DNA from 4 places in the Streptomyces sp. NPDC051684 genome. Region 2 is predicted to be linked to each of the others. Evidence: riboswitches for the same ligand, from Rfam matches in the RefSeq annotation. Region 2 holds a riboswitch; each other region holds the start of a gene.
The links. Region 2 has a riboswitch for cobalamin ahead of ACIA8D_RS16215 (cobalamin biosynthesis protein). Riboswitches for the same ligand answer to the same signal wherever they lie in the genome.
Positions count from the first base shown of each region.

Region 1 (3,426 bases), on a different contig from region 2:
AGGTAGCCGGTGAGCTGCTCGGCGAAGTACTGGACCATGTCGTTGCGTTCGGGCTCACCGTGCACCAGGACATCGATCCCGGTCTTCTCCTGGAAGGAGATGACGTCCCGGATCTCGTTCCTGATGCGCTCCTCGTAACCCGCGGTGTCGATCCGCCCGGTCCGCAAGTCGGCTCGTGCGGTGCGCAGTTCGGTCGTCTGCGGGAACGAGCCGATGGTGGTGGTCGGCAGCAGCGGCAGCCCGAGGTGGGCACGCTGGGCGACAGCCCTTTCCGGATACGCCTGGGCGCGACGCGTGTCGGACCCGGTGACGGCGGCGGCGCGGTCCCGCACCGCGGGGTCGCGGGTGATCGGCGAGGTGGCGCGGGAGGACAGGGCGGCGCGGTTGACGGCGAGTTCGGCGGTGATCGCGTCCGTGCCCTGGGCGAGGCCCCTGGCGAGCGTGGCGATCTCGGCCGTCTTCTGGCGGGCGAAAGCGAGCCAGCGCAGGATCTGCGGGTCGATGTCGCGCTCCAGGGACGCGTCGAGCGGGACGTGCAGCAGCGAGCAGGAGGCGGCGACGTCGACCCGGTCGGCGAGGCCGAGCAGGGTGCCGAGCGTGGCGAGGGACTTCTCCAGGTCGTTGACCCAGATGTTGCGGCCGTTGACGACGCCGGCGACGAGGCGCTTGCCGGGCAGTCCGCCCACGGCGGCGAGCGCGTCGAGGTTGGCGGCGGCTGCGTCGGTGAAGTCGAGGGCGAGGCCTTCGACGGGCGCCTTGGCGAGCACGGGCAGGGCGTCGCCGAGCCGGTCGAAGTAGGAGGCGACGAGGAGCTTGGGGCGGTCCGTGAGGGCGCCGAGGTCGCGGTAGGCGCGGGCGGCGGCGTTCAGCTCGGCCGGGGTGCGGTCCTGGACCAGGGCGGGCTCGTCGAGCTGCACCCACTCGGCTCCGGCCGCACGCAGATCGCCGAGGACCTCTGCGTACACGGGCAGCAGCCGGTCGAGCAGCGTCAGCGGATCGAAGTCGGCCGCGACGCCGGGCGCGGGCTTGGAGAGCAGGAGATACGTGACCGGGCCGACCAGGACCGGCCGGGCGGTCAGCCCCAGAGCGAGGGCTTCCTTGAGTTCCGTGACCTGCTTGGTGGAGTCGGCGGTGAAGACCGTGTCCGGGCCCAGTTCAGGGACCAGGTAGTGGTAGTTCGTGTCGAACCACTTGGTCATCTCCAGCGGCGCGACGTCCTGGGTGCCGCGGGCCATGGCGAAATAGCCGTCCAGGGCGTCGGCGTCCACCGCGGCGCGGTGGCGCTCGGGGATGGCGCCCACCATCACGGTGGTGTCGAGGACGTGGTCGTAGTACGAGAAGTCGCCGGCCGGGACTTCGGCGATGCCCGCGTCAGCGAGTTCCTGCCAGTTGGCGCGGCGCAGATCGGCGGCGGTGGTCCGGAGGGCGTCGGCGGTGACGCGGCCCTTCCAGTACCCCTCGATGGCCTTCTTGAGCTCGCGGTTCTGGCCCTGGCGGGGGTAGCCGTACACGGTGGCCCGTGCTGCCGCGGCTGCGGTCTTGGTGGTCACGGAGATCTCCTTCGAGAGACGTATCCCTGGGGGTCCCGAGGACCTGTACGGAACGAAGGAGTGACACAAACGGCGGTTCGACCTCGCGCGGCAAAGGCGCGGTCGTCCGCTGCATATGTACGCCGACCCGCCCACGAGGTCACCGGGATGTCCGTGCACGCGTCGTACGCACACGGGCAGGTGGCAGGTCTTCGGACTCGTGAGCACGTCCATCCGGACCGGACGGACACCTACTGGCCGTCGCTTCCCAGATCTCTTTCGCGAGATCCAGTGCGTATGACGGCGGTCGTTCCCACTCACCGCTGCGGGGCAGTCCCGGATTCCCACCGGGTTCCCTCTTGCGACTCCCCGCCTGGCTGACAGGGAGAACCAGCTGCGTGGGCCACCCTATGGGCCCATGGTCGACGATCACCAGAGCGTCCAGGATCCGGATGGTGAGATGAGACACGTCCAGACATGCGGCAGCGGGGGCGGGACACTGTCCTTCGCCGTGTCCCGCCCCCGCTCTGCAACCGCGGCCGGCCCTCATCCGGCCGCGGCACCCGGGCCCCTCAGCCCCGGTGGTCCTGGGTGGTGTCTCAGTGGTCGTACGTGTGGAAGCCGCGACCGGTCTTACGCCCCAACAGGCATGCTTCCACCATGCGTTGGAGGAGCGGTGGAGGTGCGTACAGAGGTTCTCTGAACTCGTCGTAGAGCGACTCGGCGATGGCCGCGACGGTGTCGAGGCCGATCAGATCGGCGAGCGCCAGCGGACCCATGGGGTGGGCGCAGCCCAGACGCATCCCGTTGTCGATGTCGGTCGCGGTGGCGAAGCCGGACTCGGTCATGCGGATCGCCGACAGGAGGTACGGGATCAACAGCGCGTTGACGACGAAGCCGGCACGGTCGCGGGAGCGGACGACGGTCTTTCCGAGCACGGTCCGCGCGAAGTCTTCCGCGCGGTGCGTCGTCTCGGCGGACGTGTGCAGCGACGGAACGACCTCCACCAACGGGAGGACCGGGACGGGATTGAAGAAGTGCAGCCCTATGACGTGATCGGCGCGCCCGGTCGCCATCCCCAGACGCATGATCGGGATCGAAGAGGTGTTGGTGGCCAGAATCGCCGACGGGTCCTCCACGATCTTGTCGAGCGCGGCGAACACCTCGGTCTTCGCATCGGGGTTCTCGACGACGGCCTCGATCACCAGTTGCCGATCGGCGAGATCGTCGAGCTCCCCGGTGTACGTCAGTCGGTCCTGCGCCTGCCGGGCTTGCTCGGCCGTCAGCTTGTCCCGGCGTACCGCCCGTTTCAGGGAGGTGGTGACCCGGTCGCGGGCATCGCGTGCCGCGAGAGCGTCCGCCTCGCACACGAGGGTGTCGAGTCCGGCCCGGGCGCAGACCTGCGCGATGCCAGCGCCCATCTGCCCGGCTCCCACGACACCGACGCGGCGGATGGCCCCGGTCACGCGTCGCGCTCCAGCGTCCGGACGAGGTGGCGGCTGTAGGCGTCCGGCGTGAAGAACTGGGGGAGTTCGGCGGCCAGGCACATGCGGTGGAACAGGTCCTGGATCTCGTCGAGAGGCGCGTAGGGGCGCTGCGCGGCGAGGGCGTCCAGTTCTTCGCCGAGGATGCGCACGACGGTCTCCCGGTCGATGCGGGCGTGGCGGAGCCACTGCCAGATCTGGACCCGGGCGATCTCCGCGGTGGCCGCGTCCTCCATCAGTCCGTCCAACGCGACGGCGCCCTGGCCGCCGATCCACGCGGCGAAGTAGCGCACCGTGACCGAGACGTTGGTGCGCACGCCCTCATCTGTCGGATCGGCGCCGATCCGACGGACGGCCAGCAGATCGGCAGGCTGCACGTCGACGTCGTCGCGGGTGCGGTCGAGCTGGTGCGG
Region 1 covers NZ_JBITCS010000038.1:32,281-35,706, forward strand. Annotated here, with positions in the region: gene metE (5-methyltetrahydropteroyltriglutamate--homocysteine S-methyltransferase) at 1-1,550, opposite strand, end outside; cobalamin riboswitch at 1,715-1,939, opposite strand; gene ACIA8D_RS34005 (3-hydroxybutyryl-CoA dehydrogenase) at 2,129-2,995, opposite strand; gene aceB (malate synthase A) at 2,992-3,426, opposite strand, start outside.
Region 1: it holds a riboswitch for cobalamin, as region 2 does, so the genes downstream of both, metE (5-methyltetrahydropteroyltriglutamate--homocysteine S-methyltransferase) here and ACIA8D_RS16215 (cobalamin biosynthesis protein) in region 2, are expected to answer to the same signal.

Region 2 (3,426 bases):
CCGCCCTCCGTGGTAGCCCCGCGCGCTCAACTCGCCCACGGGCTTGCCCATGAGGACGACCTGGCTGCTGCGGTCGCTGCCCGGCTTGAGCAGGACGGGGTTCATGAGCGCGCTCGGCTCGGCCCGCGCGGCCTGCGCCTGCATGGCCTGCGCCCGCCCGATCTCGGCGCCCTCCCTGGTCACGAACGAGTTCAGGGACATGTTCTGGCCCTTGAACGGCGCGACCTTCACGCCCTGGCGCACCAGCCACCGGCAGATCCCGGCGGTGACGACGCTCTTGCCCGCGTCGGAGGTGGTCCCCGCGACGAGCAGTCCGCCGCCCGTCATCGCCGCCCCTGCGCTCGTATCAGTCGCGCACCCACACAGACTCCCAACGCCAACAGAGACACCCGCCGTGACAAGCGCACGGCCCGATCCACATCACGCACCTCGACCGCGCGCCCCGGCGCGTTCAGCACCGGCCGGTCCTCGACCCGGCCGCCGTACGCCAGCGTCCCGCCGAGCCGCACCCCGAGGGCCCCCGCGAAGGACGCCTCGACGACGCCGGCGTTCGGGCTGGGGTGGCGCCGCGCGTCCGCCCGCCACGCGTCGAGGGACTGCCGGTGCCTGCCACCGGCCAGGACCGCGAGGGCGCCGGTCAGCCGGGCGCCCGGCCAGCCGGCCACGTCGTCGAGGCGGGCCGAGGCCCAGCCGAACCGCCGGTACCTCGCGGACTTGTGGCCGACCATCGCGTCGAGCGTGTTCACGGCGCGGAAGGCGACCAGGCCCGGCACCCCGCCGAGCGCGCCCCACACGAGCGCGCCCACGACGGCGTCGGAGGTGTTCTCGGCGACGGACTCGACGACGCCGCGCGCGATTCCGTCGGCGTCGAGCCCCTGCGGGTCACGGCCGCACAGCCGGGGCAGCAGCTCCCGCGCCAGCTCCACGTCGCCGGCCTCCAGGGCGGACCCGACGCCGCGCGCCTCGCGGCCGAGCGAGGTGCCGCCGACGACGGCCCAGGTGGCGGCGGCCATCAGCGCGACGGATGCGGCGGGGGAGTGGCGTACGACACGGGAGGCGGCGGCCGCGAGGGCGGCGGCGCCTCCGGCACACACGAGGGTGTGCAGGGCGCCCGTGCCACGGTGGTCGCGCCACAGTGTCCGCTCGACGGCCGCGGCGGCGCGCCCGAATCCGGCGACGGGATGCCCACGGCGCGGATCGCCGAACAGAAGGTCGGCGAAGATCCCGGCGGCGGCACCGCACGCATACACGCGCTCGCGCCGCCAGTTGCCGCGTGGGGCAAGCATGGCGGTAGGTGTCCTCACTCAGGGTGTCCACGCCCTGGTTCGACGAGACCGGCAGCGAGAGTTCCTGGCTCGCCCCTTTGGAGAAGGGGGGGGCTGACAGTGGCGGGACCGCGCCGGATTCGCACCGGCTTCCTCAACTGCTGCCGTATATGGCGGGGGAAGTCCACCACGCTCCGAGTTGGCACGTCAACTTGCTGTTGAGGCGCACGAAGGCGGGGTGCCGGACGCCGAACGTCCCGCACCCCGCCTTCGTATGCCCTGTGCCGGGTCAGGCCACGATCAGGTAGATCCCGTAGGCCACGGCCGCCAGGCAGAGCGCGAAGCAGACGTACGCCCCGGAGGTCGCGACGGTCGCCGAGCCGCCCTCACGCGCCGCCGACTCCCGCTTGGAGAGACCCACGATGCCGAGGGTGAACAGGCCGACGAGGGCCACGGTGACCACGAGGGAGACACCGAAGACGGAGCCGAGAGCCGCCCAGTCGATCTTCATACCGGTCCTGCTTCCTTACAGCGTGGCGCCGGCGGGGCGCGCGGGGTCGTTCACCGCACCGGCCTTTGGCTGGGCGGGTATTTTCGCCTCCGACTCGAACGTCTCGACCGTGCCCACCGGCGGCGGGGTGACCGAGGCGATCGCGGTCGTCACGACGCCCGGGGCCTCCTGCGCGGGGGTGGCGTGCGGGTCGTCCGCGGTGACGTTGGTGTGGTCGATGGAGTCGCGGCGCGACAGCTTCCAGATGATCCCGGAACCGGCCACGAGCAGCGCGGCGGTGAGGCCGATGCCCCACGGGCCCTGCTTGGTCAGGAACTCGGCGCCCGCGCCGACCAGTCCGGCGGCCGGCAGGGTCAGACCCCACGCGATGAACATCCGGGAGGCGGTCGACCAGCGGACGACACCGCCCTTGCGGCCGAGGCCCGCGCCCATCACACCGCCGGAGCAGACCTGCGTGGTGGAGAGCGAGAAGCCCAGGTGCGAGGAGGCGAGGATCGCGGTCGCCGCACTGGTCTGCGCCGCGAAGCCCTGCTGCGGCGCGAGTTCGGTGAGGCCCTTGCCCATGGTGCGGATGATGCGCCAGCCGCCCAGGTACGTGCCCAGCGCGATGGCCAGACCGGCCGAGACGATGACCCACATCGGCGGGTCGGCGTGCGGCGCGATGACACCGCCGGTGATCAGGGCGAGGGTGATGATGCCCATCGTCTTCTGCGCGTCGTTCGTGCCGTGCGCGAGGGAGACGAGGCCAGCGGAGGCGATCTGCCCGGCGCGGTAGCCCTTGGCGGTCGCCTTCTCGTCCGTCTTCTTGCTGATGCGGTACGTGAGGCGGGTGGCCAGCATCGAGGCGATGCCGGCGACGAGCGGCGCGGCCACCGCGGGCAGCAGCACCTTGGTGACGACCGTGCCGCCGTTGACCGAGGACCAGCCCATCGACATGACCGCGGCGCCGATGAGGCCGCCGAACAGTGCGTGCGAGGAGCTGGACGGCAGGCCGAGCAGCCAGGTCAGCAGATTCCAGAGGATGGCGCCTACCAGCGCCGCGAAGATGACCTCCGTTTTGAGGCCGTCCTCATTGATGATGCCGCCGGAGATGGTCTTCGCCACTTCGACGGAGAGGAACGCTCCGACGAGGTTCAGCACGGCGGACATGGCCACCGCCGTCTTCGGCTTGAGGGCGCCAGTCGAGATGGTCGTCGCCATCGCGTTGGCTGTGTCGTGGAAACCGTTGGTGAAATCAAAGACCAGCGCGGTAACGATCACGATCGCCAGGAGCAGCGTGATGTGTTCCATTTACCCAGGCTTCGGTTGGACGTCAGTGGCACTTGGAACGTAAAGAGCCCGAGTGAACGGAAGATGAACTGGGCCGGGCGCCCCGGTGACCCGAACCGGAGTGCTCTCGCTCCGCTTGTCGCGGGGTGGTGCCGCCGGTTCCGGTTCGAGGCGCCCTCGGCCCCGGAACCACGGGCTCCGGGGACCTTCGGCAGGGCCTTTCGGCTACCCCCGCGCGAACCGCTTGAGCTGGGCCGTCGAGCCGTTGAAGAGATTCTGATCACCCGGCAGCCGGCCGCTCTCGCCGTACTGCCAGAACGTCCAGTAGTTCCAGCCTGCCGGGAGTGCGCCCGCGCGCTCGTCGTACCGGGCGAGCCACAA
Region 2 covers NZ_JBITCS010000011.1:192,739-196,164, forward strand. Annotated here, with positions in the region: gene ACIA8D_RS16210 (cobyric acid synthase) at 1-327, opposite strand, end outside; gene ACIA8D_RS16215 (cobalamin biosynthesis protein) at 324-1,286, opposite strand; cobalamin riboswitch at 1,324-1,470, opposite strand; gene ACIA8D_RS16220 (hypothetical protein) at 1,555-1,776, opposite strand; gene ACIA8D_RS16225 (anion permease) at 1,792-3,066, opposite strand; gene ACIA8D_RS16230 (lysozyme) at 3,271-3,426, opposite strand, start outside.

Region 3 (3,426 bases), on a different contig from region 2:
AGCGGCTGGAGTGCCCGCAGCGGGCGGCACCACCGCTCGGCCGGACCCTGAGGATCGACCAGAACTCCAGCACCTTCGTGCCGTATCCGGTGGCGCCTGGCGGCTCGACGGGCGCGACTGCGAGGTGACGAGTCCAGCAGGGGTGCTCTGCGGGGGCGTACACAGCTGCTGGAATTCAGCGCAGCGCGGCAATCAGCGCATCGCTCGCCGAGCACCACACTTGGCGCGCTTCGCCGAACCCGTGGCGCAGCAGTGTGTCGATGTGCCATTGGGTGGCGGTCGGGCGATCCCGGTGTGATGGGTCCGTGCGGGCCTGTCGCGGATCGCCCAGCAGGGCGAAGCGCTCGACGGCCGCGTCGGCGAGGTGCGGGTCGCGCGCTGCCTCGCCCCACCAGTCGGCCCAGTCGAGAGAACCCGACTGCCGCTGGTGGGTCTGGCGGTCGGTGTGGAGGGCGGCCAGGGCGGCGTTGAGGCGGGGCGCGGACTCGTCCTTCATGTGGTCGGCGTTGAGGAAGATTCCACCGTCGCGCAGCAGGCGGGCCAGATCGCCGTAGAGCCGGTCGAGGGGTTCGGTGTCGAGCCAGTGCAGGGCGGTGGCGGTGACCACGGCGTCGTACGACGTGTGGGGGAGGCGTTCGGTCCAGGCGGCGTCGGTCAGGTCGGCCTCGGTGAAGGTGACGCGGTCGTCGCCGGCGAAATGGCCGCGGGCGATGGCCAGCAGGAGCGGATCGATGTCGACGCAGGTGACGGTCGCTTCGGGGAGCCGGCGCAGCAGGCGGTCGGTGATACTGCCGGTGCCGCAGGCCAGATCGAGGACGCGCGGAGCGGTGCCTGCCACGGCCTCGACCGTGTCGATCATGACCCGGAACCGCTCCTCCCGGTCGGGCATGTACCACTCCTGCTGGCGGTCCCAGCTGGTCTGCCAGTGCTGCCAGCCGTCGAGAGGTGTTGCTGTCATGAGTGTGGCTGTCCCTTTCCTGGTGCTTCGCGCGGAGCCTGCGTGAGGCTCCGGGCCGTCCGCTGTCGGCGCCGGTGGACATTGTGGGCAGAGCCGCGACAGGTGCGTACGACCGCCCCCACCGACCGCCGGGGAACCGGGTGCCGGTCCCCATCGCCCCGTACGCCACAATGGGCGCACAGGGCGACGGGGACCAGGAAGCCGGTGCGATTCCGGCGCGGTCCCGCCACTGTGACCGGGGAGCGATCCTTCTGCACGCCACTGTCCGCGAGCGCGGACGGGAAGGCGGAGGCGAGCGACGATCCGGGAGCCAGGAGACTGACCCGTCGCCGGTCTGACGTCAGGGGCGAGGACACCCCGGAGAGGATCGACTGTGACGACGCATGCCCGGACGGAGCCGGGGCGGCGCCCGGAGCCCGGTCGCAGAGGTGTGCTCGCCGCCGGCGGTGCGCTGGCGCTCGCGGGGACCGGCCTGCTCAGTGGCTGTGGCGGCGATACGAAGGACGGCGGCGGAGGTGATCGGTTCCGCGCCGCGTTCACGTCGGGCGGCTCGCAGGAGACCCTCGATCCGCACGTCGCCCCGAACTTCGTCGACCAGGCCCGTGCCAAGGCCCTGTACGACACGCTCGGCACGTACGCCGACGACATGTCCGTCCGTAAGAGGCTCGCGGAGTCCTGGGAGAGCGACGCCTCGGGAACACGGTGGAGCGTACGGCTGCGCAAGGCCCGGTTCCATGACGGGAAGCCGGTCACCGCCAAGGACGTTCTCTACAGCTACCGGCGCGCGGCCGACCCCGAGGTCGGCTCGCCGTCGCAGGTCCTGCTGTCCGCGATTGACTTCACCGCGAGCAAGGCGGACGGCGACGGGTCCGTCGTCTTCGTTCTCAAGGCGCCGAACTTCGAGTTCCCCACCGTGTTCGCGGGCCCTGGCACCGAGATCATCCCGGACGGGACGACGGACTTCCGCAAGCCCATAGGCTCCGGCCCCTTCACCTACGTGTCCTTCACGCCGGGCGGCACCGCCCGCTACAAGCGCTGGGCCGACCACTGGGGCGGCGCCCCGCACATAGCCGAGCTGGAGATCGTTCCCGCGAACGAGGAGTCCGCGCGGCTCAACGCCCTCCTGTCCGGCCAGGTGCACTACGCGGCTGACATGGCCGGGGCCTCCGTGGAACGGCTGAAGAAGGACGGCTCGACGCGCCTGCTCACCGCGAAGCGCGCCACCGCACAGCAACTCCTGCTGCGCACCGGCCGCAAACCGTTCGACGACCCGCGCCTCATACGTGCCGTGCAGCTGGGCATCGACCGGCAGGCGCTCGTCCGCATCGCACTGGCTGGACACGGCGAAGCCGGCAACGATCTCTTCGGGATGGGACTGCGCGGCTACCCCGACGACCTCACGCCCCGCGAACGGGACGTCGACGCGGCGCGCAAGCTGGTGAAGCAAGCAGGCGCGGACGGACTGCGCATCACCGTGGAGACCAGTTCGGTCGACGCGGCATGGGAACCCGCGGCGGACCTGATGGCGCGGCAGCTGCGGGAGATCGGGCTGAGGCTGACCGCCAACACCCGGGCATCCAGCACCTACTTCAGCGAGATCAAGACCAAGGGCGTCGCCGCCTTCAACACCACCTCCACCCTGCCCGTCTCCGACTTCCTCCAGCAGCGGGTCCGCGGGGGAGCGGCCCGGAACCAGACCCAATACGCCTCGAAGAAGTTCGACGCGCTCCTCGACCGCGCGCGCACCACCCGTGACGAGCAGGAGCGGCTGGGCCTGCTCGCCCGCGCGCAGAAGATCGCCCGCGACGAGTCCGGACTGCTGGTGTGGGCCTTCTCCGACGCCAACGACGCCATCAGCCGTTCGGTCGGCGGGCTGCGCGCGGCGCCGCCGAACTCGCACAACTGGGCCCGCTTCGACCGGGTCCGCCTGGCCTGACGTGCGCGGCTACGTACTGCGGCGCTCCCTCTTGGCGCTCTTGCAGTGCCTGGTGGTGCTGGTCGCCGTGTTCGCCGTTGGCGCGCTGCTGCCCGGCGACACGGCCGACGTGCTGCGCGGTGAACTCGGCACGCCGGAACAAGTCGCGGCGCTGCGCCAGCAGTTGGGGCTGGACGAACCTGCCTGGCCCCGCTTCTGGCACTGGCTCGGCCACCTGCTCACCGGCGACCTGGGGCACTCGCTGACCACCGGGCTGCCGGTGGGCGACGACATCGGCCGCCGGATCGGCGTGACGCTGCTCCTGGGCGTACCGGCGCTGATCCTGGTCACCGTACTGGCGCCGCTGCTCGGCACGGTCTCGGGGCTGCGAGAAGGCAGTCGGCTCGACCGTGCCCTGAACACGGCCACGGTGCTGCTGCACGCCGTGCCCGAGTTCGTGCTCGCGCTGCTGCTGGTCGCCTCGGTCTCGCTCGCGGCCGGGCTGCTTCCGGCCACCGCGGTCGGAATGGACACGGCAGGTCTGCTGCGGCAG
Region 3 covers NZ_JBITCS010000038.1:39,947-43,372, forward strand. Annotated here, with positions in the region: gene ACIA8D_RS34020 (short-chain fatty acyl-CoA regulator family protein) at 1-128, shown strand, start outside; gene ACIA8D_RS34025 (class I SAM-dependent methyltransferase) at 176-958, opposite strand; cobalamin riboswitch at 1,151-1,279, shown strand; gene ACIA8D_RS34030 (ABC transporter substrate-binding protein) at 1,332-2,894, shown strand; gene ACIA8D_RS34035 (ABC transporter permease) at 2,896-3,426, shown strand, end outside.
Region 3: it holds a riboswitch for cobalamin, as region 2 does, so the genes downstream of both, ACIA8D_RS34030 (ABC transporter substrate-binding protein) here and ACIA8D_RS16215 (cobalamin biosynthesis protein) in region 2, are expected to answer to the same signal.

Region 4 (3,426 bases), on a different contig from region 2:
GACGAGCGCCCCGAGGAGGTCACCGACATGCGCCGCTCCGTGCGCGGCGAGGTGTACGCCTCGACGTTCGACCGCCCGGCGAAGGCGCACATCGCGCTCGCCGAACTCGCCGTGGAGCGCGCCAAGCGCCTCACCGAGCAGGGCCGCGACGTGGTGATCCTTCTCGACTCCCTCACCCGGCTGTGCCGGGCGCACAACAACGCGGCCTCCGCCAGCGGCCGCACCCTGTCGGGCGGTGTCGACGCCGCCGCCCTGCACGGCCCGAAGCGCTTCTTCGGCGCGGCCCGCGACGCCGAGGAGGCCGGCTCCCTGACCATCCTCGCCACCGCCCTCGTCGACACCGGCTCCCGCGCCGACGACTACTACTTCGAGGAGCTCAAGAGCACCGGCAACATGGAGCTGCGCCTCGACCGCGTCCTCGCGCAGCGCCGCGTCCACCCCGCCGTCGAGCTCACCCCCTCCGGCACCCGCCGCGATGAACTCCTGCTCCCCGCCGCCGAGTTGACCGTCACCCGCGGACTGCGGCGCGCCCTGCAGAGCCGCGACCCCGCCGCCTCCTACGAGGCCCTGCTCGACAAGCTGCGCCAGAGCCCGGACAACGCCGCGTTCCTGCGCCAGGCGCACTCCACGGTGCCCACCGCCTGACCCCGCCCCCGAGTACGTAATACTCGACACATGAACGCGAGCATTACGCGCCGTGGCGGGCCCCCGGCCGTCAGCGTCCGGCGGGCCACCGCCCGGGACGCCCGGCGCCTCACCCGCCTCGTGCGCGGCTCCACCGCCTACCGGGACCCCTACGCCTCCATGGTCGCGGGCTACCGGGTGGGCCCCGACTACATCGAGGCGCACCACGTCCACGTAGCCGTGGACGTGGCCGACGAGCGGGTGCTCGGCTTCTACGCGCTGCTCACCGAGCCGCCGGAGCTGGACCTGATGTTCGTCGCGGACGAGGCGCAGGGCCGGGGCATCGGGCGGCTGCTCGTCGACCACATGCGGGCGCAGGCCCTGGCGGCGGGCCTGGACCACGTCCGGGTCGTCGCGCACCCGCCCGCCGAGGGCTTCTACCGCGGCATGGGCGCGCACCGCACCGGCACGGTGCCCGCGCGCCCGCCGGCCGTCGCCTGGGACCGGCCCGAACTCGAATTCCCCATTCCCCCGGCCGCCTGAGGGGTTCCGCCCTCGCCCGCCACGGCGCACACTCGGGGGCGTCGGAATGCGGCAAGGAGGCCACATTGGGCAGCAGTCAGGCACGCGCCGAGGCGTTCGACGTGATCGTGGAGATCCCGCAGGGGTCCCGGAACAAATACGAGATGGACCACGATCTCGGCCGGATCCGGCTCGACCGGATGCTGTTCACGTCGACGCAGTACCCCGCGGACTACGGCTACATCGAGGGCACGCTCGGCGGTGACGGCGACCCGCTGGACGCGCTCGTCCTGACCGGCGACGCGACGTTCCCCGGCTGCGCCATCGAGTGCCGGGCGATCGGCATGTTCGTGATGAGCGACGAGAAGGGCCCGGACGAGAAGGTCCTGTGCGTACCCGCGCACGATCCGCGGCACGACGCGACCCGGGACATCGAGGACATCCCCGAGTTCGACCGCCTGGAGATCACCCACTTCTTCGAGGTCTACAAGGATCTCGAACCCGGCAAGTCGGTCGACGGCTCCAACTGGGAGGGCCGGGAGAAGGCATACGAGGAGATCCGCCGGGCCCGTGAGCGCGCTTCCGACTAGGTAGTAGGGTGGTCGGGCCGTGGTGCTCGGGAAGACCGGTGACGGCCCCTCAGGGGCCCATTCCGGAGCGGCCCTCGCCACTGTGATCGGGTTTCGGACAGCGACGTCCGGAGCGCGCCGTTCCATCCTGTACGCCACTGGCGGCCACCAGCCGCTGGGAAGGCCGGAACGGCGGGCACGCCCGTAAGCCAGGAGACCGGCCGCGGCATCTCACGAAGTGATCCACGAGGTGCTGGAGCGTGATCGACGCATGACCCTGCCCGGGAACTCCCCGACCCCTGCCCTGAACACCCCTCCCCCTGCCTTCCGCTGGCGCCGCGAGGACACGCTGCGCACGGCCGGCCTGATCGCGGTGATCGCCGCGCTGCACGTCGTCGCGTTCGGCGTGCTCTTCCTGCTCGTCGTCCCCGAGCACTACGAAGTCGGCAACAAGGCCTTCGGCATCGGCCTCGGCATCACGGCGTACACACTCGGGATGCGGCACGCCTTCGACGCCGACCACATCGCCGCCATCGACAACACCACCCGCAAGCTGATGGCCGACGGCAAGCGGCCCGTCTCGGTCGGCTTCTGGTTCGCGCTCGGCCACTCCAGCGTGGTCGTCGCGATGGCGGCGCTCGTCGCGGGCGGCGCGGCGCTCGCCGGCACGCTGTTGAACGACGGCTCGACCACCCACCAGGTGCTCGGCGTCGTCGGCACGACCGTCTCCGGTACGTTCCTGTACCTCATCGCGGCGCTCAACCTCGTTGCCCTGATGGGGATCCTGAAGGTCTTCCGGGCGATGCGCGCGGGCTCGTACGACGAGCGGCGGCTCGAGGAGCACCTGGACTCGCGCGGGTTCATGAACCGGATCCTCGGCCGCTTCACCAAGTCGATCACCCGGCCCGGCCAGATGTTCCCGCTGGGCTTCCTCTTCGGGCTCGGCTTCGACACCGCGACCGAGGTGACGCTGATGGTGATGGCGGGCAGCGGCGCCGCGGCGGGCCTGCCGTGGTACGCGATCCTGTGCCTGCCGCTGCTGTTCGCCGCGGGCATGAGCCTGTTCGACACGCTCGACGGCACGTTCATGAACTTCGCCTACCAGTGGGCGTTCTCCAACCCGGTGCGCAAGGTGTTCTACAACCTCACCATCACCGGCCTGTCCATCGCGGTCGCGTTCTTCATCGGCACCATCGAACTCGTCGGCGTCCTGCACGACAAGCTCGACCTGAGCGACGCGGTGACCGGGTGGATCGCCGGGCTCGACCTCGACAACGTCGGGTACGTCATCGTCGGTCTGTTCGTCGCGGTGTGGGTGGCCGCCCTCGCCTACTGGCGGCTCGCCAAGGTCGAGCAGCGGTGGTCGGCGCGGATGGCCGACGCCGGATAAATCGGTTGCCGGGGCGCCCGGCCCGCTGCTGCACTGATCTCGACGCGGCAGCCGGCCGCGCGTCCCCGAGCGTGAGGACCGATCCATGCGCACTGCAGTCCTGATCCTTTCGAAGGCCACCGCGAATCCCGCCGTGGCACTCCCTTCCTTCAAGGACTCGACTGCCAGTGGCATTGCTGAATCTTGGAATTCTCGCGCACGTCGACGCCGGTAAGACCAGCCTGACCGAGCGGCTCCTGCACACGGCCGGTGTGATCGACGAACTCGGCCGGGTCGACGACGGAAGCACCCGCACCGACTCCCTCGACCTGGAGCGCCGGC
Region 4 covers NZ_JBITCS010000024.1:62,228-65,653, forward strand. Annotated here, with positions in the region: gene rho (transcription termination factor Rho) at 1-645, shown strand, start outside; gene ACIA8D_RS27130 (GNAT family N-acetyltransferase) at 676-1,167, shown strand; gene ACIA8D_RS27135 (inorganic diphosphatase) at 1,233-1,736, shown strand; cobalamin riboswitch at 1,740-1,956, shown strand; gene ACIA8D_RS27140 (HoxN/HupN/NixA family nickel/cobalt transporter) at 1,987-3,105, shown strand; gene ACIA8D_RS27145 (GTP-binding protein) at 3,273-3,426, shown strand, end outside.
Region 4: it holds a riboswitch for cobalamin, as region 2 does, so the genes downstream of both, ACIA8D_RS27140 (HoxN/HupN/NixA family nickel/cobalt transporter) here and ACIA8D_RS16215 (cobalamin biosynthesis protein) in region 2, are expected to answer to the same signal.